Linked DNA regions of Variovorax paradoxus B4. The protein of the gene in region 1 interacts with the protein of each later gene in a pairwise test. Links are inferred from orthologs where the notes say so. Each region holds a gene or a part of one and is shown on either strand. Other genes may lie near its edges. The genes, in order: ruvA and ruvC.

Evidence for each region.
Region 2: the proteins of ruvA (region 1) and ruvC interact in binary tests that used the Escherichia coli proteins (3 or more experiments, as listed by UniProt). The link is inferred for Variovorax paradoxus B4 from one-to-one orthologs.

The regions. Positions count from the first base shown.
Region 1 is NC_022247.1:5,073,080-5,084,474, forward strand. Bases 2,992-5,864 are described here. They hold ruvA (Holliday junction branch migration protein RuvA), read right to left. Parts: upstream 4,778-5,864; coding sequence 4,205-4,777; downstream 2,992-4,204. Other genes in these bases: VAPA_RS23625 (alkyl sulfatase dimerization domain-containing protein), read left to right, coding at 2,992-3,164; VAPA_RS23630 (Bug family tripartite tricarboxylate transporter substrate binding protein), read left to right, coding at 3,190-4,182; VAPA_RS23640 (PhoH family protein), read left to right, coding at 4,798-5,748; ybeY (rRNA maturation RNase YbeY), read left to right, coding at 5,750-5,864. In the rest of the region: VAPA_RS23615 (DUF1254 domain-containing protein), read left to right, coding at 1-550; VAPA_RS23620 (DUF1254 domain-containing protein), read left to right, coding at 556-1,896; more of VAPA_RS23625, read left to right, coding at 1,893-2,991; more of ybeY, read left to right, coding at 5,865-6,208; dtd (D-aminoacyl-tRNA deacylase), read right to left, coding at 6,239-6,679; VAPA_RS23655 (cation diffusion facilitator family transporter), read right to left, coding at 6,676-7,590; VAPA_RS23660 (FecR family protein), read left to right, coding at 7,730-8,224; VAPA_RS23665 (OmpA family protein), read left to right, coding at 8,221-8,838; tyrS (tyrosine--tRNA ligase), read right to left, coding at 8,860-10,092; VAPA_RS23675 (M23 family metallopeptidase), read left to right, coding at 10,251-11,395. UniProt on the Escherichia coli protein: The RuvA-RuvB-RuvC complex processes Holliday junction (HJ) DNA during genetic recombination and DNA repair.
Region 2 is NC_022247.1:1,077,426-1,088,758, forward strand. Bases 5,664-8,474 are described here. They hold ruvC (crossover junction endodeoxyribonuclease RuvC), read right to left. Parts: upstream 7,438-8,474; coding sequence 6,889-7,437; downstream 5,664-6,888. Other genes in these bases: VAPA_RS04850 (aminotransferase class I/II-fold pyridoxal phosphate-dependent enzyme), read left to right, coding at 5,976-6,887; VAPA_RS04860 (phosphatidate cytidylyltransferase), read right to left, coding at 7,439-8,428; VAPA_RS04865 (lysophospholipid acyltransferase family protein), read right to left, coding at 8,442-8,474. Outside these bases: VAPA_RS04825 (cell division protein FtsQ/DivIB), read left to right, coding at 1-445; cell division protein FtsA, read left to right, coding at 469-1,698; cell division protein FtsZ, read left to right, coding at 1,868-3,088; lpxC (UDP-3-O-acyl-N-acetylglucosamine deacetylase), read left to right, coding at 3,294-4,217; VAPA_RS34810 (hypothetical protein), read left to right, coding at 4,231-4,407; VAPA_RS04845 (LysR family transcriptional regulator), read right to left, coding at 4,486-5,442; more of VAPA_RS04865, read right to left, coding at 8,475-9,317; VAPA_RS04870 (ribosomal maturation YjgA family protein), read left to right, coding at 9,325-9,762; mtgA (monofunctional biosynthetic peptidoglycan transglycosylase), read right to left, coding at 9,707-10,450; aroE (shikimate dehydrogenase), read right to left, coding at 10,447-11,304; VAPA_RS04885 (energy transducer TonB), read right to left, coding at 11,327-11,333.

The DNA.
Region 1 (11,395 bases):
ACCGCTGCGCGAAGGCCTCATCGAAGGCTTCGCCGAGGGCGTGCAGCTGGTCGGCGCGGCGGGCCGCAACCGCCGGCCCAAGCCCTGGTCGATGACGCCGGCCACCGGCCGCTACGGCAACGAGTTCCTCGGCCGCGCGCGCACCGCCTACCTGGGCCTGGGCGCGCTGGCCACCAGCGAGGCTGTGTACGCCGCCGCGCACCACGACGCGAACCAGGAGCCGCTGGACGGCCAGCACCGCTATGCGATGCGTTTCGAAGCCGGCGACCTGCCGCCCGCGGACGCCTTCTGGTCGGTCACGCTGTACGACACCGACCGGTTCCTCTACCCCAACGAGATCCGCCGCCACGCGATCGGCGACCGCACGCCCGGCCTGAAGCGCGGCGCCGACGGCAGCCTCGAACTCGTGGTGAGCCACGCGCGCCCCGCCGACGCCGCCAACTGGCTGCCGGCACCGGCCGGACGCTTCTACCTGATCCTGCGCATGTACTGCCCGCGCGAGGGCGTGCAGAGCTGGCGCATCCCGGCGCTGCAGGCCCAAGAGAACTGAGCCCCATGCCATCGCGCACCGACACCCTTCAAGCCCTGGCCGAAGAGGCCGTGGTCTACACCTACCCGCTCTACGAGATGTGCCGCATGCGCGCGGCCACGTCGCCGCAGCGCACCGACGCCGCCGGCGAGGCGCCGCGGCCGCAGCGCTGGTGCAACGTGTTCACGCACGCGCGCCAGCTGCTGCGCGCGGGCAAGAGCCGCGTCGTCACCCCGAACAACGACACGCTCTACACCAACGCCTGGCTCGACCTGGGCGAGGGCCCGCTCGTGATCGACGTGCCCGACACGGCCGGGCGCTACTACGTGCTGGGCCTGCTCGACTTCTTCACCAACCCCTTTGCCCACCTCGGGCAGCGCCTCACGGGCACGGCGGCACGCTCCTTCGTGGTCACGCCGCCGAGATGGCGCGGCACGCTGCCCGCGGCCTTCGACGCGCCAGGCGCGCGCATCGAGGCGCCCACGCGCTGGCTGTGGATCATCGGGCGCCTGCTGGTCGACGGCCCGCAGGACGTGCCCGCCGTCAACGCGCTGCAAGACGGCTTTCTCGTGCGCACGCTGGCCGACTGGCAGGCCGGCCGCGCCTCGGCGCCGCGCGCCTTCGACCCGGCCTGCGACCCGAAGGCACCGCTCACGGCCGAGCACTTTGCCGCGCAGGTGAACGCGGCGCTGCGCGACAACGCCCCGCCCGCCGTTGATGCGGCGCGGCTCGCACGCTACGCGGCGCTCGGAGTCGGGCCCGGCGCGGCCGCGCTCGACGACGGCCAGCGCGCCGCACTGCAGGCCGCGCTCGACACCGTGCTGCCGCGGCTGCGCGAGGCGCAGTCGGGCCGCACCACGGCCACGGGCTGGGTGCAGATGCCGCTGGTGGAAGGTTCCTTCGGCGACGACCACCTGGCGCGCGCGCTGGTCGCGCTCAAGTACATCGGCATGCTCGAAAGCCGCGAGGCCACCTACCCGATGGCCTGGCATGACGCCGCAGGCGAAGCGCTCACCGGCCAGCGCCGCTACACGCTGCGCTTCGCGCCCGGCGCGCCGCCGCCGGTCGAGGCCTTCTGGTCGCTCACGATGTACGACACGCGCGACTACATGCTGGTGGACAACCCGATCGACCGCTACGCCATCGGCGACCGCACGCCGGGGCTGCAGCGCGATGCGGACGGCGGGCTCACGCTGCACATCCAGCACGCCCGGCCGGAGCGCGAGGCTGCGCAGGCCAACTGGCTGCCGGCGCCCGAAGGCCCTTTCTACCTCTGTCTGCGCGCCTATGTGCCGCGCGCCGAACTGCTCGACGGCCGCTACCTGCTGCCGCCCCTGACGCCCCTCACCTCCAAGGAAACCGCATGACCTCCACCGTTGAAAAACCGCAAGCAGGAGAAGAAAGGCCGTTCCTCATCGTCGGCACCGGCGCCGAGACCGTGGCGCCGGGCCTGCACATCCTGCGCGGGCAGGGGCAGTCCTTCGTGGCCGAGACCGACGTGGGCCTGGTCGTGGTCGACGCCGGCCCGGGCAGCTCGGTGACCGAGGGCATGATCGATTCGCTGCGCCAACTCAGCGACGCGCCGGTGCATGCGCTGTGCTTCAGCCACGGCCACATCGGCTACAACGCCGGCGTGCCAATGTGGCTGGCCCATGCCGCCGCGCGCGGCGACGCGCCGCCGCGGATCATTGCGCACCGCAACCTGCCGCGCCGCCTCGCGCGCTACCGCGAGACGCTGGCCCTGCAGCACCGCATGGCCGAGATCCAGTTCAACCGCCCCGCAGGCTTCTTCGACCATCGGCTCGTGATGCACGCGCCCACCGAGACCTTCGACGACCTGCTGCAGATCGGCCAAGGGGAGCGCCGCATCGTGCTGCGCTGGGCGCCTTCGGAAACCGACGACGCGATCGCGCTGTGGAGCCCGGCGCAGCACGTGCTGTACGGCGGCGCGGCGCTGATCGATTCGATTCCCAACATCGGCACGCCCTTTCGCACGATGCGCGACACGGTGCGGTGGGCCGACACGCTGGAGGCGCTGGCGGCGCTCAACGCACGCAAGGCCGTGCGCGAATTCGGCGCCACGCTCGAGGGCGAGGAGCAGGTGCGGCACGTGCTCACGCACACGGCCCGCGCGCTGCGCTGGCTGCGCGCCGAGGTGGTGCGGCTCATGAACGAAGGGCTCTACGAGCGCGACATCCTGGCGCGCATCCGCTTTCCCGACGAACTGTTCGCAGTCGACTGGATGAAGCCCACCTACGGCGACCCCGGCTACATCGTGCGCGACATCTACCGCTCGGAGAACGGCTGGTGGGACCGCAACCCGACCTCGCTGCACCCGGCCGCGCCCGAGGCCATCGGCCGCGCGGTGGCCGACGCCATCACCGACAAGCGCGGCGTGGTCGACCAGGCGCGCCATCTGGCCGCGAGCAAGCAGTGGCAGCTCGCGCTGCACGTGATCGACCTGCTCGCCACTGCCGAGGGCGATGCCCCCGAGATCGCCGAGGCGCGCTCGCTCAAGGCCGAATGGCTGCGCGAGCGTGCGCGCGAAGTGCCCAGTTACGTCTCGCGCAACCTGTACCGGGTCGGCGCGGACATGATCGAACAAGGCACGCAGACGCGCTTCGGCATCCGCTGAAGCCTTTCCATCGGAGACACGGACCATGACAACCACGACATCCTTGCGCCTCGGCCTGCGCACGCTCGCCGCCTGCTGCCTGGCCGCACTGGCCGCCGCCAGCCATGCGCAGGCCGACAGCTACCCCGACAAGCCCGTGACGCTGGTGGTGCCTACCGCGCCGGCCGGCGGCACCGACACCATCGCGCGCCTGATCGCCGACGCGCTCGGCAAGACACTGAAGCAGCCCTTCATCGTCGACAACCGCCCCGGCGCCAACGGCATCCTCGGCACCGACCTCGCAGCGCGGGCAACGCCCGACGGCTACCGGCTGCTGTTCACCTATGCCGCGGCCATGGTGGTGAACCCCAGCCTGTACAGGAAGCTGCCCTACGACCCGGTGAGGGACTTTGCGCCGGTGGCGCAGATCGGGCGCGGCGGCAACCTGCTGCTGGTGCGCAAGGACCTGCCGGTCGGCACGCTCAAGGAGTTCGTCGCCTATGCCAAGGCGCGGCCCGACAAGCTGAGCTACTGCTCCTGGGGCAACGGCTCCGGCGGTCACCTGGCCATGGAAAGCCTGAAGAAGCAGGCCGGTCTGGTGATGACGCATGTGCCCTACAAGGGCAGCGGGCCGTGCGTGCAGGACCTGCTCGGCGGCCAGGTCGACGCCGCCTTTGCCGACATGTCGTCCACGGTCGAGATCGTGCGCGCCGGCCGCCTCAAGGCGCTGGCCAACAGCGGCCCCTCGCGCATCCCGATGCTGCCCGACGTGCCCACGATGACCGAGGTCGGCTACCCCTTCACGACCTATGCGTGGTATGGATTGCTCGCTCCCGCGAAAACGCCGCCGGCCGTCGTGAGAAGGCTCAACGAGGCAGTGAACCAGGCGCTGAAGGATCCCGTCGTGGTGCAGCGCCTGCGCGAACTCAACTTCACCGACCTGCCGCAGAACACGCCCGAGCAGTTCGCGGCGACGATCCAGAAGGACATGCGCGACTGGGGCGCGCTGGTGAAGGACATCGGGCTGACGCCCGAGTGACCGGCGCCGCGCACGCGCCCGGTTATTTCGCCAATGCCTTCAGCGCCAGCTTGATCCCCTCGCTCACCGTCGCGTCCTTGGGCAGCGCCTTGAGCGCCAGCGCAGCTTCCTTGTCGCTGTAGCCCAGCGCGACCAGCGCCTGCAGGATGTCGGCCTGCGCGTCGGTGGCCGCATGGGCGGGCAGGCCGATGTCGGCGCCCAGCTTGCCCTTGAGTTCGAGCAGCAGCCGCTCGGCGGTCTTCTTGCCGATGCCCGGGATCTTCACGAGCCGGCCCAGTTCCTGCGTCGTGATCGCCTGCGCCAGCTCGCCCACGCTCATGCCCGACAGCAGGCCGAGCGCGGTGCGCGGGCCCACGCCGCTGATCTTGATGAGTTGCCGAAAGGCCGCACGCTCCTCGGCAGTGCCGAAACCGTAGAGAATCTGCGCGTCCTCGCGCACCACGAAGTGCGTGAGCAGCGAAACGCGCTCTCCGGTGCCGGGCAGGTTGTAGAACGTGCTCATCGGCACATCGACCTCGTAGCCGACGCCGTTGCAGTCCACCACCACCTGCGGTGGGTTGCGCTCGGCCAGGATGCCGGTGAGTTTGCCTATCATGGGTGCCCTTTTTCCTTGAAATGTCCGGCGTGATTCTGCGACACACCTTTGCTCCTCCCAACAACTCGCGCCTCGGCCACCTGTGCGGCCCGCTGGACGCGCACCTGCGCCGCATCGAGGAGGCCCTGGGCGTGAAGATCGCGCACCGCCACGAGCAGTTCAAGGTCGACGGCCCCAAGGCCTCCGCACAGCGAGCGATGGACGTGCTGCAGGCGCTGTACGAGATCGCGCAGCGCCCGATCGATGCGGCGGTGGTGCAGCTCACGCTCGCGGGCGACGGCTCGATGAGCGACGAGGACTCGGCCATGCTCGTCACCCGCCGCGCCGACCTGCGCGCGCGCACGCCCACGCAGGCGCTGTACCTCGACAACATCGCCAGGCACGACATCACCTTCGGCATCGGCCCGGCCGGCACCGGCAAGACGTACCTCGCGGTGGCCTGCGCGGTCGACGCGCTGGAGCGCGCCGCGGTGCAGCGCATCGTGCTCACGCGCCCGGCGGTGGAGGCCGGCGAGCGCCTCGGCTTTCTCCCGGGCGACCTGACGCAGAAGGTCGACCCGTACCTGCGTCCGCTGTACGACGCGCTCTACGACCTGATGGGCTACGAGAAGGTGCAGAAGGCCTTCGAGCGCAACGCGCTCGAAATTGCGCCGCTGGCCTTCATGCGCGGGCGCACGCTGAACAATGCGTTCGTCATCCTGGACGAGGCGCAGAACACCACGGTCGAGCAGATGAAGATGTTCCTCACGCGCATCGGCTTCGGTGCCAAGGCGGTGGTGACGGGCGATGTGAGCCAGATCGACCTGCCCAAGCAGCAGCTGAGCGGGCTGATCGATGCCGAGCGCGTGCTCAGGCGCGTGAACGGCATTTCGATCACGCACTTCACCAGCGCCGACGTGGTGCGGCATCCGCTGGTGGCCAAGATCGTCGATGCCTACGACGGGCAACGCAAACGCAGCGGCGCGCATTGAGATGGCGCTGCCCGCACTTTCCCTTTCGCTGCAGTTCGCGCGCTTCAAGGGCGTCGAACGGCACCGCGCCGCGCTGCCGCGCCACAGCGTCACGCGCTGGATCCGCCATGCGCTCGAGATCGACGCGGAGATCACGGTGCGCATCGTCGATGCCGAAGAAGGCCTGCGCCTGAACCGCGAGTTCCGCGGCAAGGACTACGCGACCAACGTGCTGACCTTCGACTATGCCCAGAGCCCGATGGTGATGGCCGACCTGGTGCTGTGCGCGCCGGTGGTCGCCAGCGAGGCGAAGGAGCACCGCAAGACTCTGGCCGCCCACTACGCGCACCTGCTCGTTCACGGCACGCTGCACGCGCAGGGCTGGGATCACGAGACCGGCGAAGCCGACGCCGAGGCCATGGAGGCGCGCGAAATCGAGATCCTGGCGGGCCTCGGCATCCGCAATCCGTACGGGCGGTGAGGCTGCCCGAACGCCGCGCCGACAGCGGCGCTACGCCATCTGCAGCGGAATGGTGACCGGCCCGTCGTTGACCAGGTGCACCTGCATGTCGGCGCCGAACTCGCCCGTTGCCACCACCGGATGCGCGGCGCGGGCCTGGTCCACGAAATAGTCGTAGAGCCGCCGCCCCTCGTCGGGCGCCGCCGCCTGCGTGAAGCTGGGCCGGTTGCCGCCGCTCACGTCGGCGGCCAGCGTGAACTGGCTCACCACGAGCAGGCCGCCGCCGATGTCCTGCACGCTGCGGTTCATCTTGCCCGCCTCGTCGGAAAAGATGCGCAGCTTCAACAGCTTGGCAAGCATGCGGTCGGCCATCGCGTCCGCATCGCCGCGCTCGGCGCACAGCAGGACGAGCAGGCCGGCGTCGATCGCTCCGACGGTCTGCCCGGCGATGTCGACACGCGCGCTGGCCACGCGCTGGACGATGGCCTTCATGCTGTTTCTTCCTCGATCCGCGGGCCGCGGGCTTCCATGCCCAGGGGCAGCAGCTGTATGGTCACGCGCAGGCCCGGCACGGCATCCATCAGCGCCTGTTCCAGCTCGTCGCGCATCGCGGCGGCATGCTGCAGCGTCCATTCGCCGGGCACATGCATGTGCAGGTCGGCGAAGCGGCGCTGGCCCGCGCGCCGCGTCACCATGTCGTCGAAGCGCATGCGCGTGCCTTCCGGCATGCGTGCGGCAAACTGGTCCAGCGTGGTGCGCAGCGTGGCAATGGTTTCGGGGTCGAGGGCCTCGTCCATCAGCCCCTGCGACGAGCGCCACACCAGCCTGACGCCTTCGCGCACGATGTTGAGCGCAACGCCAATGGCCAGCACGGGATCGAGCCAGAGCCAACCGCTGAAGTGCACCGCCACGATGCCGACCACCACCCCGGCCGAGGTCCACACGTCGGTCATCAGGTGCCGCGCATCGGCTTCCAGCGCAATCGAGCGGTGCGTTCGCGCGGCGCGGAACAGCGCAAGGGCCAGGGCCGCGTTCAAGCCCGAGCTGACCACCGAGAGCCCGAGCCCCCAGCCCAGCTGCTCCAGCGGCTGCGGCGCAAGCAGCCGCTGCACCGACACCCAGAGAATGGCGGCTGCAGCACCGACGATCAGGATGCCCTCGAAGCCCGACGAGAAGTATTCGGCCTTGTGGTGGCCGTAGGGATGGTCCTCGTCGGCCGGCCGTGCGGCGATGGTCACCATTCCCAGTGCGAACATTGCGCTGGCAAGGTTGACGAACGACTCCATCGCATCGGAGATCAACCCCATCGAGTTCGTCACGTAGCCCGCCAATCCCTTGAGCAGGATCGTGACGAGCGCAACCGCAACGGAAACACGAAGCAGCGTCTTGGGCGTGAAAGTCATGCGGGGAAGCGTAGGCGATAAAAGTCGGCAAGAATGCGGCAAAGGTCCGCATCCGCGATCGAATTATCGAGCGCGGCCTCCATCCGCCGACTCGATGTATTTAATATTTGTGGCACCGCGAGACATTCGCAGAAGAATGATGATGAAAAAATTCCTGATCGCCGTGGGAGGCTTCGCCTTCTGGGGCGCAGCGGCGTTGGCTCAAGTGCAGGCGCCTCCGCGTCCTGCAGGCGCCATCCCCACCGCAGAACCCCAGGCGGGGTTCGTGAAATCGGTGCGGGGCAACGTACAGCTGCTCAGCACCGCCGGCGCGCCCCGCGCGGCCAACGCCGGCGACGCGTTGGCTGCCGTGGACCGCATCGTGACCGGTCCCGACTCTTCCGCTTCCGTGGTCTTGCGCGACGACACGACGCTGGTGGTCGGGCCTTCGTCGCGGCTGGACCTGAAGGAATTCCATTTCAACGCCACCACGCACGAGGGCGGCGTGCTCGTTTCGCTGCTGCGCGGCTCCATGCGCATGATCACCGGCCTGATCGGCAAGACCAATCCCGACGCGATACGGGTGGAGACGCAAACCGCCACCATCGGCATTCGCGGAACCGACTTCATCGTGCAGACCGACGGCCAGCCATGAGGAAGATGACGACGGACCGGGCCTCCCTTTTCGTTGCCGTGCTGGTCACTGCGCTGCTTGCCGCATGTTCGACGCCGGGCACCCGCGTGGTGCTGCTGCCCCAGGCGGACGACAAGCCCTCTGCCGTGATCGTGCGCGCGAAGGACGGCGAAGAAGTTCTTTCCCGGCCCTACCAGCGTGCAACGGCCGCGGTCGGCGCTTCCGGCGCGCCGGTGGTCGACCAGGCCGACCCCGCCAAGGTGCAGGCGGACCACAAGATCCTGTTCGACATGCGGCCGCCTGCGCCGCAGCGCTACACGGTGTATTTCGAGGTTGGCGGCACCACGCTCACGCCTGCGTCGCAACAGGTCATGAACGAAGCGCTGATTGCCGCGCAAACGCGCAGCGGCAGCGACATCGTGGTGACCGGGCACACCGACACCAAGGGCGCCCTCGAGCAGAACGACACGCTCTCGCAGCGGCGGGCGCAGGAAGTGATGCAGCTCTTCGTGGAACGGCAGTTTCCTTCCGCGCGGATCGAGGCTGTGGGCCGCGGCGAGCGCGAACTCGCCGTTCCCACGGCCGACGAGGTGGACGAACCGCGCAACCGGCGCGTCACCATCGAAGTCCGGTGAAAGGGCCCGGGGCCAGCGCCGTCAGGTGATGGTCACGCGCGCAAACTTGCGCTTGCCGACCTGCACCACGTAGCTGCCCGCGGGCAGCTTGAGCGCCTTGTCGCCGATCACCACGGAGTCGACGCGCACGCCGCCACCGTCGATCAGCCGGTTGCCCTCGGAGGTCGAGGGCGCGAGGCCCGCCTGCTTGAGCAGCTGGGCGATGCCCAGCGGGGCACCGCCGAGCGACAGCTCGGGAATGTCGTCGGGCACGCCGCCCTTGCTGCGGTTGATGAAATCCTGTTCCGCCGCCTCGGCCGCCGCCGCGCTGTGGAAGCGCGCGGTGATTTCCTTGGCCAGCGCCACCTTCGCGTCCTTGGGATTGCGGCCGGCCGCGATTTCCGCCTTGAGCGCCTCGATCTGCGCCAGCGACTGGAAGCTCAGCAGCGTGTACCAGCGCCACATCAGCTCGTCGGAGATCGACAGCACCTTGGCGAACATGGTGTTGGCGTCTTCGCTGATGCCGATGTAGTTGTTCTTGCTCTTGGACATCTTCTCGATGCCATCGAGCCCTTCCAGCAGTGGCATAGTGAGTATGCACTGCGGCTCCTGCCCGTATTCCTGCTGGAGATGCCGGCCGACGAGCAGGTTGAACTTCTGGTCGGTGCCGCCCAGTTCGAGGTCGCTCTTCAACGCCACCGAGTCATAGCCCTGCATCAGCGGATAGAGGAACTCGTGCACCGAGATCGACTGGCCGGCCTTGAAGCGCTTGTTGAAGTCGTCGCGCTCCATCATCCGCGCCACCGTGTACTTGGCCGCGAGCTGGATCATGCCGCGGGCGCCCAGCGGGTCGCTCCACTCGGAGTTGTAGCGGATTTCGGTCTTTTCGGGGTCCAGCACCAGGCTGGCCTGCCGGTAGTAGGTCTGGGCGTTGGCTTCGATCTGCTCCCGGGTCAGCGGCGGGCGGGTGCTGTTGCGACCCGAGGGGTCGCCGATGGTGGTCGTGAAGTCGCCGATCAGGAAGATGACCCGGTGCCCCAGATCCTGCAGCTGCCGCATCTTGTTGAGCACCACCGTATGGCCGATGTGGATATCCGGGGCGGTCGGATCGAGCCCCAATTTGATGCGCAGCGGCGTTCCGGTGGCTTCCGCGCGCTGAAGCTTGCGCACCCATTCGTCCTGGGGGAGCAGCTCGTGGGTGCCCCGGAGGGATATTTCGAGCGCTCGTCTTACACCATCCGAGAGGCTGGCGGATGTAACAGATTCGGCATTCATAGGCTTTTTTAGCTGATTTTCAGGTTGCCGAAGCTATACTCAGCCCGACTTTTCAAGCGCCGGATTCTAAGCGGCGCTTTTTTCCGCACCGTCCTGCCGCCCTGTCCGTTCTGGGCTTTGCAGCGCGGATTTGCAGAACCTGAGCTGGAATTCACAGTTTGATCAACGGCATTCTCGCCGCCGAGGAGCTACTCGCTTCTCGCGTGGCCTATACATTCCGGACCTATCCCAAGCAGATCACCGCGGTCATCGCGGCGGCCTTGCTGAGCGCCGGAACCCTGGCGGTGGCCTCCCTGGGCCCCGACGCCGCCGACCTCCCCGTCAAGCAGGTCCTCGAAGCAACTGCTCCACTGTCTTTCGCCCAACAGAGCGAATCGCTGGAAAACTTCAGCTTCACCCTGTTTCGCACCGACATCACGCGCTCCAGCGACACGGCCGAGGCCCTGCTGAAGCGCCTGGGCATTTCCGACCCTGCCGCCACCGCTTTCGTGCGCGGCAGCAGCGAGGCCCGCAATGCGCTGTTCGCCCGCGCCGGGCGCACCATCACGGCCGAAGCCACGCACGAGAACCAGCTCAAGAAGCTGAGCGCCCGCTGGATTCCCGATGGCGATGGCGGCTTCAAGCGCTTCATCATCGAACGCACCCCGGTCGGCTTCGTGGCGCTCACCGAGCGCGACACGCTGACGCCGGGCACGCGCCTGGCCAGCGGCACCATCCGCACATCGCTCTTCGCCGCCACCGACGACTCGAGCATTCCCGACGCGGTGGCCAGCCAGCTGGCCGACATCTTCGCGGGCGACGTCGACGTGCGCGCGCTGCGCAAGGGCGACCGCTTCGCCGTGGTGTACGAAACCTTCGAGGCCGACGGCCAGGCGCTGCGCAGCGGCCGCGTGCTTTCGGCCGAGTTCGAGAGCGGCGGCAAGGTGCACCAGGCCGTGTGGTTCCAGCCCCCGGGCCAGAAGGGCAGTTATTACCGCCCGAACGGCGACAGCCTGCGCAAGGCCTACCTGAGCTCGCCGGTCGAGTTTTCGCGCGTGTCGAGCGGCTTCGCGATGCGCATGCACCCGATCCTCAACAGCTGGCGCCAGCACAACGGCATCGACTTCGCAGCCCCCACGGGCACCGCGGTGCGCAGCGTCGGCGACGGCACGGTCGATTTTGCCGGCACGCAAAACGGCTACGGCAACATCGTCATCATCAAGCACCGCAACAACCAGCAGACGGCCTACGCCCACCTGAGCCGCATCAACGTCAAGGCTGGCGAGAGCATCAGCCAGGGCCAGACGATCGGCGCCGTGGGCTC
Region 2 (11,333 bases), 4.0 Mb from region 1 along the record:
GGCCAACTGGGGCGACGAGGCCGCCTCGAAGCTGATCAACGGCTTCGGCGAGGTGTTCGAAGCCAACGTGGCCGAGGTGGACGACCGGCTGCCGCGGCTCGACGGTCCCATCGAGCAGGCCGGGCAGGTGCTCGGCATGTACCGCGTGATTGCACCGCTGTTCCAGCCCTATGACTTCAGCGTGGAAGAACTCACGCTGTCGAGCCGGGGCAGCTGGAAGGTGGTGCTGGACACCGGCGCCGAGATCGAGCTGGGCCGCGGCCAGGCCGAGGAAGTGACGGCCCGCACGCAGCGTTTCCTGAAGACCGTGACCCAGGTCGCGGGCCAGTACCGCCGCACCGCGGCGGACGTCGAGGGGGCCGACCTGCGGCACAACGACGCCTATGCGCTGCGTCTTCGCGGCGTCACCACGGTCGTTGCCGACCCCAAGACCAAGAAGAAATAGATAGCGAATACCGAGGACATTCAATGCCCAAAGAATACAAAGACCTGGTTGTCGGACTCGACATCGGAACCGCCAAGGTGATGGTGGTCGTCGCCGAGGTGCTGCCTGGCGGCGAACTCAAGCTGGCGGGACTCGGCATTGCGCCGAGCAATGGCCTCAAGCGCGGCGTGGTGGTCAACATCGACGCCACGGTGCAGAGCATCCAGCAGGCCTTGAAGGAGGCCGAGCTGATGGCCGACTGCAAGATCAGCCGCGTCTACACCGGCATCACCGGCAGCCACATCCGCGGCATCAATTCGAGCGGCATGGTGGCAGTGAAGGACAAGGAAGTCACGCCCGCCGACGTGGCCCGCGTGGTGGAAACCGCGCGCGCCATCAACATCTCGAGCGACCAGCGCCTCCTGCTGGTGGAGCCGCAGGAGTTCGTGATCGACGGCCAGGACGTGAAGGAGCCGATCGGCATGAGCGGCATGCGGCTGGAGGCCAAGGTGCACATCGTGACCGGCGCGCAGAGCGCGGCCGAGAACATCATCAAGTGCGTGCGCCGCTGCGGCCTCGAGGTCGACCAGCTGATGCTGAACCCGCTGGCCTCGAGCCAGGCGGTGTTGACAGAGGACGAGCGCGAGCTCGGCGTGGTGCTGGTGGACATTGGCGCGGGCACCACCGACGTGGCCATCTTCACCAACGGCGCGATCCGCCACACCGCCGTGATCCCGATCGCCGGCGACCTGATCACCAGCGACATCGCGATGGCGCTGCGCACGCCCACCAAGGACGCGGAAGACATCAAGGTCGAGAACGGGTACGCCAAGCAGCTCCTGGCCGACCCCGACACTCAGGTTGAAGTGCCGGGCCTGGGCGACCGCGGGCCGCGCATGCTGAGCAAGCAGGCGCTGGCCGGCGTGATCGAGCCGCGCATCGAGGAAATCTTCTCGCTGGTGCAGCAGGTGGTGCGCGAGTCGGGCTACGAAGAGGTGCTGTCCTCGGGTGTGGTGCTCACGGGCGGCAGCGCGGTGATGCCGGGCATGGTCGAACTCGGCGAAGACATTTTCCTGAAGCCGGTGCGGCGAGGCATTCCGAAGTATTCGAGCGCGCTCTCCGACATGGTGGCGCAGCCGCGCGCCGCCACCGTGATGGGCCTGCTCGAGGAAGCCCGCTTCGCACGCATGCGCGGCTTCAAGGTCGCGCAGAAGAACGGATCCGTAAAGACTGCGTTCGGACGTTTCAAGGACTTCATCGTGGGGAACTTCTGACCATGAACCACTCCCCACTCTGGCTCGCACGCGGCGGTCCGCCCTTGCATTTCAACGAGCGATGGCGGCGCACAGGTCCACCGCCGCGACGACAGCTTCGTTGAACTCGTCAAGACACCAGAAAAATTCATAGATACACAACGGCAACTGCAAATTCAAGGAGTTAGAAATGACCATCGAAATGATCGAAGTCGAAGAATTCAACCAAGGCACTCAGATCAAGGTGATCGGAGTCGGCGGCGGCGGCGGCAATGCCGTGGCGCACATGATGGAGCGTGGCGTGCAGGGCGTGCAGTTCGTCTGCGCCAACACCGACGCGCAGGCACTGCAGCGCAGCAACGCGCACAAGATCATCCAGCTGGGCACCAGCGGACTGGGCGCGGGCAGCAAGCCCGACAAGGGCCGTGATGCAGCCGAAGCCGCGGTGGACGACATCCGCGCCGCCATCGACGGCGCGCACATGCTCTTCATCACGGCCGGCATGGGCGGCGGCACCGGCACCGGCGCGGCACCCGTGATCGCGCGCGTGGCCAAGGAAATGGGCATCCTCACGGTGGGCGTGGTGACCAAGCCCTTCGACTGGGAGGGCGGTCGCCGCATGACCAACGCCGACGCCGGCCTGGCCGAGCTCGAGGCGAACGTCGACTCGCTGATCGTGGTGCTCAACGAGAAGCTGCTCGACGTGCTGGGCGAGGACATCACCCAGGACGAAGCCTTCGCGCATGCCAACGACGTGCTCAAGAACGCGGTGGGCGGCATCTCGGAAATCATCAACGAGTACGGCGGCGTGAACGTCGACTTCGAAGACGTGCGCACCGTGATGGGCGAGCCCGGCAAGGCCATGATGGGCACGGCCGCCGCTGCTGGCCCGGACCGCGCGCGCATCGCCGCCGAGCAGGCCGTGGCCTGCCCGCTGCTCGAAGGCATCGACCTCTCGGGCGCCAAGGGCGTGCTGGTGCTGGTGACCGCATCGAAGGGTTCGCTGAAGCTGAACGAGTCGAAGCTCGCGATGAACACCATCCGCGCCTACGCCTCGCCCGATGCGCACGTGATCTACGGTGCGGCCTACGACGAAAGCCTGGGCGACCAGATGCGCGTGACGGTGGTCGCCACCGGCCTCTCGCGCGCTGATGCGCGCCGCCAGGCACCGACGCTCGAAGTGATCCGCACCGGCACCGACAACATCCCGTTCAACGTGCCCACGCTCGGCGCCGGCCATGCGGGCCACGCCGGCCACGGCGGTGGCAACCAGCCGAACTACGACGGCATGGCCGTTCCCAGCGTGTGGCGCACGAACCGCACCATGGCCGCGGCCAAGGTGGATGCGCTGTCGTCGGGCGGCATGGACGACTTCGAGATTCCGGCATTCCTGCGCCGTCAAGCCGATTGACGGCAAGGCAACCGAACGCAGAGGGCACGAAGGTTCGCAAGGGGTACGGGGAAGACCTGAAAGGGACTTCTGCCGGCTCTAGGCGCTGCGTTCGCTTCGTGCCCTTTGCGTCCATCGTCGGTCGCCTGGCATAGAACCCATGTCTATCGCTGCCATAGCGAGGGGAATAGGGCGGCACGGCCGCCACGCGCCTAAAATCGTCGGCGTGCTGCAACAACGAACCCTCAAGTCGATCAGCCGCGCCGTGGGCGTGGGACTCCACAGTGGACAACGCGTGGAGCTGACGCTGCGCCCCGCTCCGGTGGACACCGGCATCGTGTTCCGGCGCGTCGACCTGCCCGAGCCGGTCGACATCCGCATGACCGCCGAAGCGGTGACCGACACGCGCCTGGCCTCCACCGTCTCGACCGGCGGCGCGAAGGTGCAGACGGTCGAGCACCTGATGTCGGCCTGCGCGGGCCTGGGCATCGACAACCTCTACATCGACATCACGGCCGACGAAGTGCCGATCCTCGACGGGTCGGCCTCGTCCTTCGTGTTCCTGCTGCAAAGCGCAGGCATCGAGCTGCAGAAGGCGCCGCGCCGCTTCATCCGCGTGACGCGCAAGGTCGAGGTGCGCGAGGGCGAGGGCGCCAACGAGAAGTGGGCCAGCCTGGAGCCCTATCACGGCTACAAGCTGAGCTTCGAGATCGACTTCGACCACCGCGTGGTCAATTCCACCGGCCAGCGCGTGGAGTTCGACCTCGGCACCGATTCCTACAGCCGCGACATCGCACGCGCGCGCACCTTCGGCTTCACCAAGGAAGTGGAATACATGCGCAGCAAGGGCCTGGCGCTCGGCGGCGGTCTCGACAACGCCATCGTGATGGACGACACCAAGGTGCTCAATGCCGGGGGCCTGCGCTACGACGACGAGTTCGTGAAGCACAAGATCCTCGACGCCATGGGCGATCTGTACATCATCGGCAAGCCGCTGCTCGCGGCGTACACCGCATTCCGTTCGGGCCACGCGCTCAACAACAAGCTGCTGCGCGAACTGCTGGCCCACAGCGATGCCTATGAGGTCGTCACCTTCGAAGACGAAAAGCGCGCACCGCGCGGTTTCGGCGAAGTGGCGAGGGCCTGGTAGGCCGCGTTCGGCAATGCTTCTTTTCCGCTGGGCCATCCTGCTGCTTCTGCTGGTGGCGGGCGTGTCGTTCGCGTTCTATGCGGGAACGGGCCAGATCAAGTACCGGCGCTTCGGTTGGATCGTGCTCAAGTGGACGCTGCTTGCGGCCTTCGGCTTCTTCGCGGTGCTGATCGCCGAACGCGTCGCGTAATCTGGCTCGCCCCCAGAGGCCCGGCAAAGCCGGTTCCTCGGTGTTTCACGAAAAATACCGTGTGGCCAGTGATCGATCTCAGTCGGCCAGGGTCTGCAACGCCTGCACCTGCTGCGCCAGCAGCGCGCCCTTGCGGTGCGCGGGCACCAGCAGCATGAGCGTGTCGCCCAATGCCTTCGGCCGCCCCCAGGGCGCATGCAGCCTGCCTTGCGCGAGCAGCGGCGCCACCAGCCGTTCGCGGCCCATGAGCACGCCTTCGCCGTCGAGCGCCGCCTGCAGCGCAAGGCTGTAGAGCGAGAAGTCCGGGCCGGCCGCCAGTGCATCGGCCTCCGCCGCGGTGGTGCCGGGGCGCACGGCCCGCAGCCAGCGCGCCCAGTCGTCGTGCCACACGGTGTCGTGCAATCCGCCGCAGCGCGCCAGCACTTCGATCAGGTCGCCGAGCGGGCGCGGACGGCCGCTTGGCAGCGCCTGCTGGAGGCGCGGGCTGCACACCGGCACGAGCCGGTCGCGTGCGAGCAGCATGCCCTGCGCGCCGACGGCCGTTTCGATGCGATCGCCGGCGCGTGCATAGAAGAGGCCGAGGTCGAAAGGTTCGCGGCGGAAGTTCGGCGGCTGCTCGAGCGCCGTCACGGACACCTGCACGCCGGGCAGCGCCGCCTTGAGCCGCGAAAGCCGCGGCGACAGCCACAGCTGCGCCATCGCCGGCAGGGCCGCGACCTGCAGCGTGCTGCGGCGCGCGGCGGTTTGCGTTTCGTGCCGCAGTGCCTGCACCGCGAGGCCGAGCTGGTCGACCGCGGCGCTGAGGGCGGGCAGTGCGCGCCGTCCGTGCGCGCTGAGCCGAATGCCCTGGCTGTGCCGCTCGAACAGCGCGCCACCGGCCCAGGTCTCCAGCGTCTTGATCTGCTGCGCGACGGCGGCCGGCGTGACGAACAGCTCTTCGGCGGCGCGCGAGAAGCTGCCGTGGCGTGCCGCAGCCTCGAAGGCGCGAACGGCCGTGTGCGGGGGCAGGCGAGGGCGGGGTGGTGCGAGCGGCATGCGATGTGGACCCCAAGTTTTCCTAGGGCTCGGGCCCAGATTATCCGTGTTGCCCGCAGTGATGGTGCAGGCGACCATCCAGCCACCCACCACTTCCAGAGAGATCCGCCGCATGCCCGCCGCCCTCCAACGCCGTCCCTGGGTTCCTGCTGCCAGCGAAGACCACGTGCTCGCCATCGCCGGCGATGCGGCCGCGCGCGATGCGGCGGGCATCGTCGCCGAGATCGAAAGGCTCGCCGACGACAACCACCGCATCCATGACCGCGAGGGCCTGAACCTCAACCCCGCCACCAACGTGATGAACCCGGCCGCCGAGGCGCTGCTCTCGCGCGGCCTCGGCTCGCGTGCCTCGCTGGGCTATCCGGGCGACAAGTACGAAGTGGGGCTGGAGGCCATCGAGCGCATCGAGGTCATTGCGGCCGAACTGGCCGCCGAGGTGTTCGGCTCGAAGTTCGCCGAAGTGCGCGTGAGTTCCGGCGCGCTGTCGAATCTCTACGTGTTCATGGCGACCTGCCAGCCCGGCGACACGATCATTGCGCCGCCGCCGGCCATCGGCGGCCATCGGCGGCCACGTCACGCACCATGCGGCCGGCGCGGCCGGGCTCTATGGGTTGAAGACGGTGCCTGCGCCGGTGGATGCCGACGGCTACACGGTCGACGTGGCCGCGCTGGCGAGACTCGCACGCGAAGTGAGGCCGAAGCTCATCACCATCGGCGGCAGCCTGAATCTCTTTCCGCACCCGGTGCCGGCGATCCGCGAGATCGCGGACAGCGTGGGCGCCAGGCTGCTGTTCGACGCCGCGCACCTCTCGGGCATGGTGGCCGGCAAGGCCTGGCCGCAGCCGCTCGAGGAGGGGGCGCATGCGATCACCATGAGCACCTACAAGAGCCTCGGCGGTCCGGCGGGCGGGTTGATCGTGTCGAACGACGCGGCGCTGATGGAGCGCATCGACGCCATCGCCTACCCCGGCCTCACGGCCAACTCCGATGCGGGACGCACCGCGGCGCTGGCCCGCGGCCTGCTCGACTGGAAGGTGCACGGCAAGGCCTATGCCGCGGCAATGCGCGAGACCGCGCAGGCGCTGGCACGCGCCCTCGACGCCGAGGGCTTGCCGGTGTTCGCGAAGGCGCGCGGCTTCACGCAGTCGCACCAGTTCGCGCTCGAGGCCGCGCGGTGGGGCGGTGGGCAGCGCGCTGCGAAGAAACTGGCGCAAGGCGGTTTGCTGGCCTGCGGCATCGGCCTTCCGATCGCACCGGTGGAAGGGGACATCAACGGCCTGCGTCTCGGCGTGCCGGAGATCGTGCGGCTGGGCTTCACGCCCGACGACATGCCGCAGCTTGCGTCGTGGATCGCGCGTGCGCTGGAAGGCGATACGGCGTCCGTGGCAGCCGAGGTGCGCGAGCGCCGCACGCGGCTGGGCAGCCTGCGCTACATCGTGCGCTGAGTCAGCGCGAACGTCCCTGCCGGTACGTGCCGGCGTGCGTCTTCGACAGCTCGGCGGCCTCGGCCAGCCGCGCCATCGACCGGCCCACCTGCGCATGCGTGATGGCAATGCCCAGCGCGTCGGCCGCATCGGCGCCCGGCAGGCCCGGCAGGTCGAGCAGCCGCTTCACCATCTCCTGCACCTGCGCCTTGGCGGCCTGGCCGTGGCCCGCCACCGCCTTCTTCATTTGCAGCGCTGTGTATTCGGCCACCGTGAGATTGCTGTTGACCAGCGAGGTCACGCAGGCGCCGCGTGCCTGGCCCAGCAGCAGCGTCGACTGCGGATTGACGTTGACGAAAATGATCTCGACCGCCGAGGCATCGGGCTGGTAGCGCGCGGTGATTTCCGCGATGCCATCGAACAGCACCTTGAGCCGCGCCGGCAGGTTGCCGCTGCCCAGGTGGCGCGTGCTGATGGTGCCGCTGGCCACGTAGCGCAGCGCGTGGCCGTCCGCGTCCACCACGCCGAAGCCGGTGGTCAGGAGGCCGGGGTCGATGCCGAGAATGCGCATGTCAGAGGTTGAAGTACCAGCGGATCGAGTGAAAGAAGATCGGGGCTGCGAAGCACAGCGCATCGACGCGGTCGAGCAGGCCGTTGGCGCCGGTCACGCCCACGCCTTTCTTGCCCCAGTTGGGAATGCCGCGATCGCGCTTGAGCGCCTTCATCACGAGGTGGCCCATGGAGCCCGAGATGCAGGCGATGACGGACACCGCGAGGGCCTGGCCGAACTTGAAGGGCGTGATGAACGAGAACAGCGCGCCCACCAGGCTGGCCACCACGATGCCGATGCCCCAGCTGGTCCAGTTGAAGCTGCGGCTCACGTTGGGCGCGAACGGCTTGCGCTGGGTGCGGCGCGAGATCACGTGCTGCACCAGCACCGAGGTCTGCACCACGAACACCAGGAAGAACACGAGAAAGGCGCTCTTGCCCTCGTAGCCCGGAAAGCTCAGCAGCAGCAGTGCGGGCACATGGCTCATGCCGTAGACGCAGACCATGATGCCCCACTGCAGCTTGGCGTTGCGCTCGAGGAAATGGCTCGGGTCGTCGGCCAGTGCACTTGCGACCGGGATCGCGAGGAACACGTAGACCGGAATGAACACGGTGAACAGGTCGAAGCGCGCGGTGGCGACGAGCCAGAACTGGATTGGCAGCACGACGAAGAAGGCCAGGATCAGGCTGCGATGGTCGCCGCGCCGCGTGGGCGAGAGCGTGATGAACTCGCGCAGTGCGAAGAACGCGATGAGCGCGAACAGCACGGTGGCCACCGTCTCGCCAAGGGCCCAGCCGACCCAGAACACGATCACCATGAACCAGGTGGTGCCCAGCAGCTTGCGGTAGTGCGCGAGCTCGGCCTGCCAGGCGGCGTCGTGCACGGGGTTGCGGCGTTCCTTGAAGCTCAGGAAGAGGGCCGCGGTGCTCGCGATCACGAGCAGGCCGAAGACGATGAGGAACAGGGCCGCGACCTGCTGGGTCGGGGTGAGGCTGCGCAGGAACTGGTTCATCGCAAGGTTTCGCTCAGACGTCGCGCAATGCGATCACCGCAGCACGGGCGCGATCGAGGAAGGGGCGGCGCTCTTCGCCTTCTTCGACGCGCAGCGGCGCGCCGAAGGTGACCGAGCACAGAATCGGCACCGGCACGATCTCGCCCTTGGGCATGACGCGCTGCACGTTGTCGATCCACGCCGGCACCAGCACCACCTCGGGAAACATCGTCGCGAGCGTGTAGAGGCCCGACTTGAACTTCTGCGGCTCTCCCGTGTGGCCGCGCGTTCCCTCGGGAAAGATGATGATCGAGTCGCCGCTGCGCAGGGCCTCGACCAGCGGTGCCAGCGGGTCGGAGGCGGGGGCTGCAGCGGGTGAGGGCAGCTCCGGTTCCATGGCTGGCGGCGCAACCGGCGGCAGAGGCGGCGGAGCGGGGAGGTCGAGCCGCCCTTGCACCTCGTCGAACGCTTCGGGTGTGACATCGACGATAGGCGGTGCCATCGGCAGCAAGGGCTCCATCGAAGGCTCGATGCGCTCGGCTTGCGGCGCAGCGGCGGCGCGTGCGGGCGGCGGTGGGGGTGCCTCGGGTTCTGCCGGTGCTGTCGGTTGCCCGGCCGCGGCCGGCACCGTGGCTGCACGCTCCACGTACACCGCATTGAACACCTCGGTCGTGATCCAGCGCTTGAACGGCGTGTTGGCCCAGTAGTCGCGCGCCGCAATGGGCCGCGTGATGGTGCGCAGCTCCTCGGGCAGGGCCGCCCAGATCATCACCAGGTCGGCGTGGCTCTGGTGGTTGGCGAAATAGATGCGCTGTTCGGCCTTCGGCGGGCAGCCGTACCAACGCGCCTGGGCGCCCGTGAGCAGACGGACGATCCCCAACAGCAACCAACCTGTGAGCTTTGCCAGCATGGGCGCGATGATACGGGGCATGCGATGGCGTTTCGATCCTCTTTCTCTGGTGTGGGCGGTGGCCCTGTTCCTTGTTCTCGTGCTGCTGGCCACCGTCGGCGCGCGCTGGGGCTGGCTGCGGCGTTTTTTCGGCGACGTGCTGGCCGTGGCGTGGGTCTACGTCGTCTTCAAGACCTTCGTTGCCGCGCGCGTGCTGCCACTGGCGCTGGCCGCGCTTGGCGTGGGCCTGGCGGTCGAGCTGGGGCAGTTCCTGGCGGCGGCCTGGCACCTGCACATTCCGAACCGCGCCCTGCGCATCGTGCTCGGCAGCACGGCCGACTGGTGGGACGTGCTGGCCTATGTGATCGGCTTCGCGGCCGTGCTGGCCATCGAAGCGCTGCGCGAAGCCCTCAGGGCAGTTCGGCCGACGGCATCCGCGCCACGATCGTCGACGCCCGCCCGCTGAGGTAGGACGAGCCGATGCGGCGCTCGAAGAACTTGGGGCTCGGCAGCATCACGGCAAGGCGCGCGGCTTCGGCCGCGCTCAGGCGCGAGGCGGGCTTCCTGAAGTAGTGCTGGGCCGCCGCTTCGGCGCCGAACACGCCTTCGCCCCATTCGACATTGTTGAGGTAGATCTCGAGGATGCGCCGCTTGTCGAGCAGCACCTCGAGCACCATGGCGAGCATCAGCTCCTGGCCCTTGCGCAGCAGCGTGCGCTCGCCGGAGAGCAGCAGGTTCTTCGCAAGCTGCTGCGTGATGGTGGAGCCGCCGCGCAGCTGCACCGGTCGCACCGGCTTGCCACGTGCGATGGCACGCGCCGCGCGCTTGGCTGCGAGCTCTTCGGCCTTGGCATTGCGCTGGCGCGCCCGCTCGATGGCTTCCCATTCCACGCCGTTGTGGTCGATGAAGTCGGCGTCCTCGCTGGCGATGACGGCGCGCTTGAGGTTGTCGCTGATCTGCGCATAGGGCACCCACTCCTGGCGCCATGCGCCCTTGCTGCCCTGGTGAATGGCGATCTGCCAGGCTTCGGTGCGCTGGAACGCGGTGCTCTGCGGAGCGACCACCGCCATGGCCGCGATGCGCGCCACGAAGAAAAGCTCCATCGCCACGCCCGCCACCAGCAGGCAGGCCACCAGCCGCAGCAGCCGCTTCATTGGCCGGTGGCGAGCGAGGCGCGCAATTCGGCCAGCACCTGCGCGGACGGCGGCCGCACGCCGCGCCAGATCTCGAAGGCCTCGGCCGCCTGTTCGACCAGCATGCCGAGCCCGTCGCGCGGCACGGCGCCGTGCGCTTCGGCCCAGGCCATGAAGCCGGCGGCCGCGGGCCCGTACATCAGGTCGACCGCGAGCGCACCGGGGCGCAGCACCTGCGCGCGCACCGGCACCGTGTCGCCCGCGAGGCTGGAAGCCGTGGCATTGACCACCACGTCGAAATTGCCCGGCACCTCGTCGAGCGCCCAGGCTTCGAGCGCTGCGCCATGGCGCAGCGCCAATGCCGCATGGCGCTGCACCAGCGCCATGGCCTTGCCGACCGTGCGGTTGGCCACCACGATGCGCGAGGCGCCGGCGTCGAGCAGCGGCCCGAGCACGCCTGCCGCGGCACCGCCCGCGCCGATCAGCAGCAGCTCGCGGCCCGCCAGCGGCACGGCGGCATTGCGCACGATGTCGTTGACGAGCCCGATGCCGTCGGTGTTGTCGGCATGGATGCTGCCGTCGGCTTCGAAGCGCAGCGTGTTCACCGCCTGCGCAAGCACGGCGCGCTCGCTGGTGTGCTGCGCGAGCGCGGCGGCGTCGAACTTGAAGGGCACGGTCACGTTGCAGCCGCGCGCCGTGTCGCCATGCTCGGCGGCTTCTCGCCGGAAGGCGGCAACGCCTTCGGCAAAGGCGCCGACCGGAACGAGCCGGCGGCTGTAGTCCATCTGCTGGTCGCAGAGTTCGGCAAACCGGGCATGGATGCGCGGCGAGCGGCTGTGCTCGACGGGGTTGCCCATTACGCAGTACAGGTCCATGGCGCCGTAGATCCGCTGTTGGCTATTGG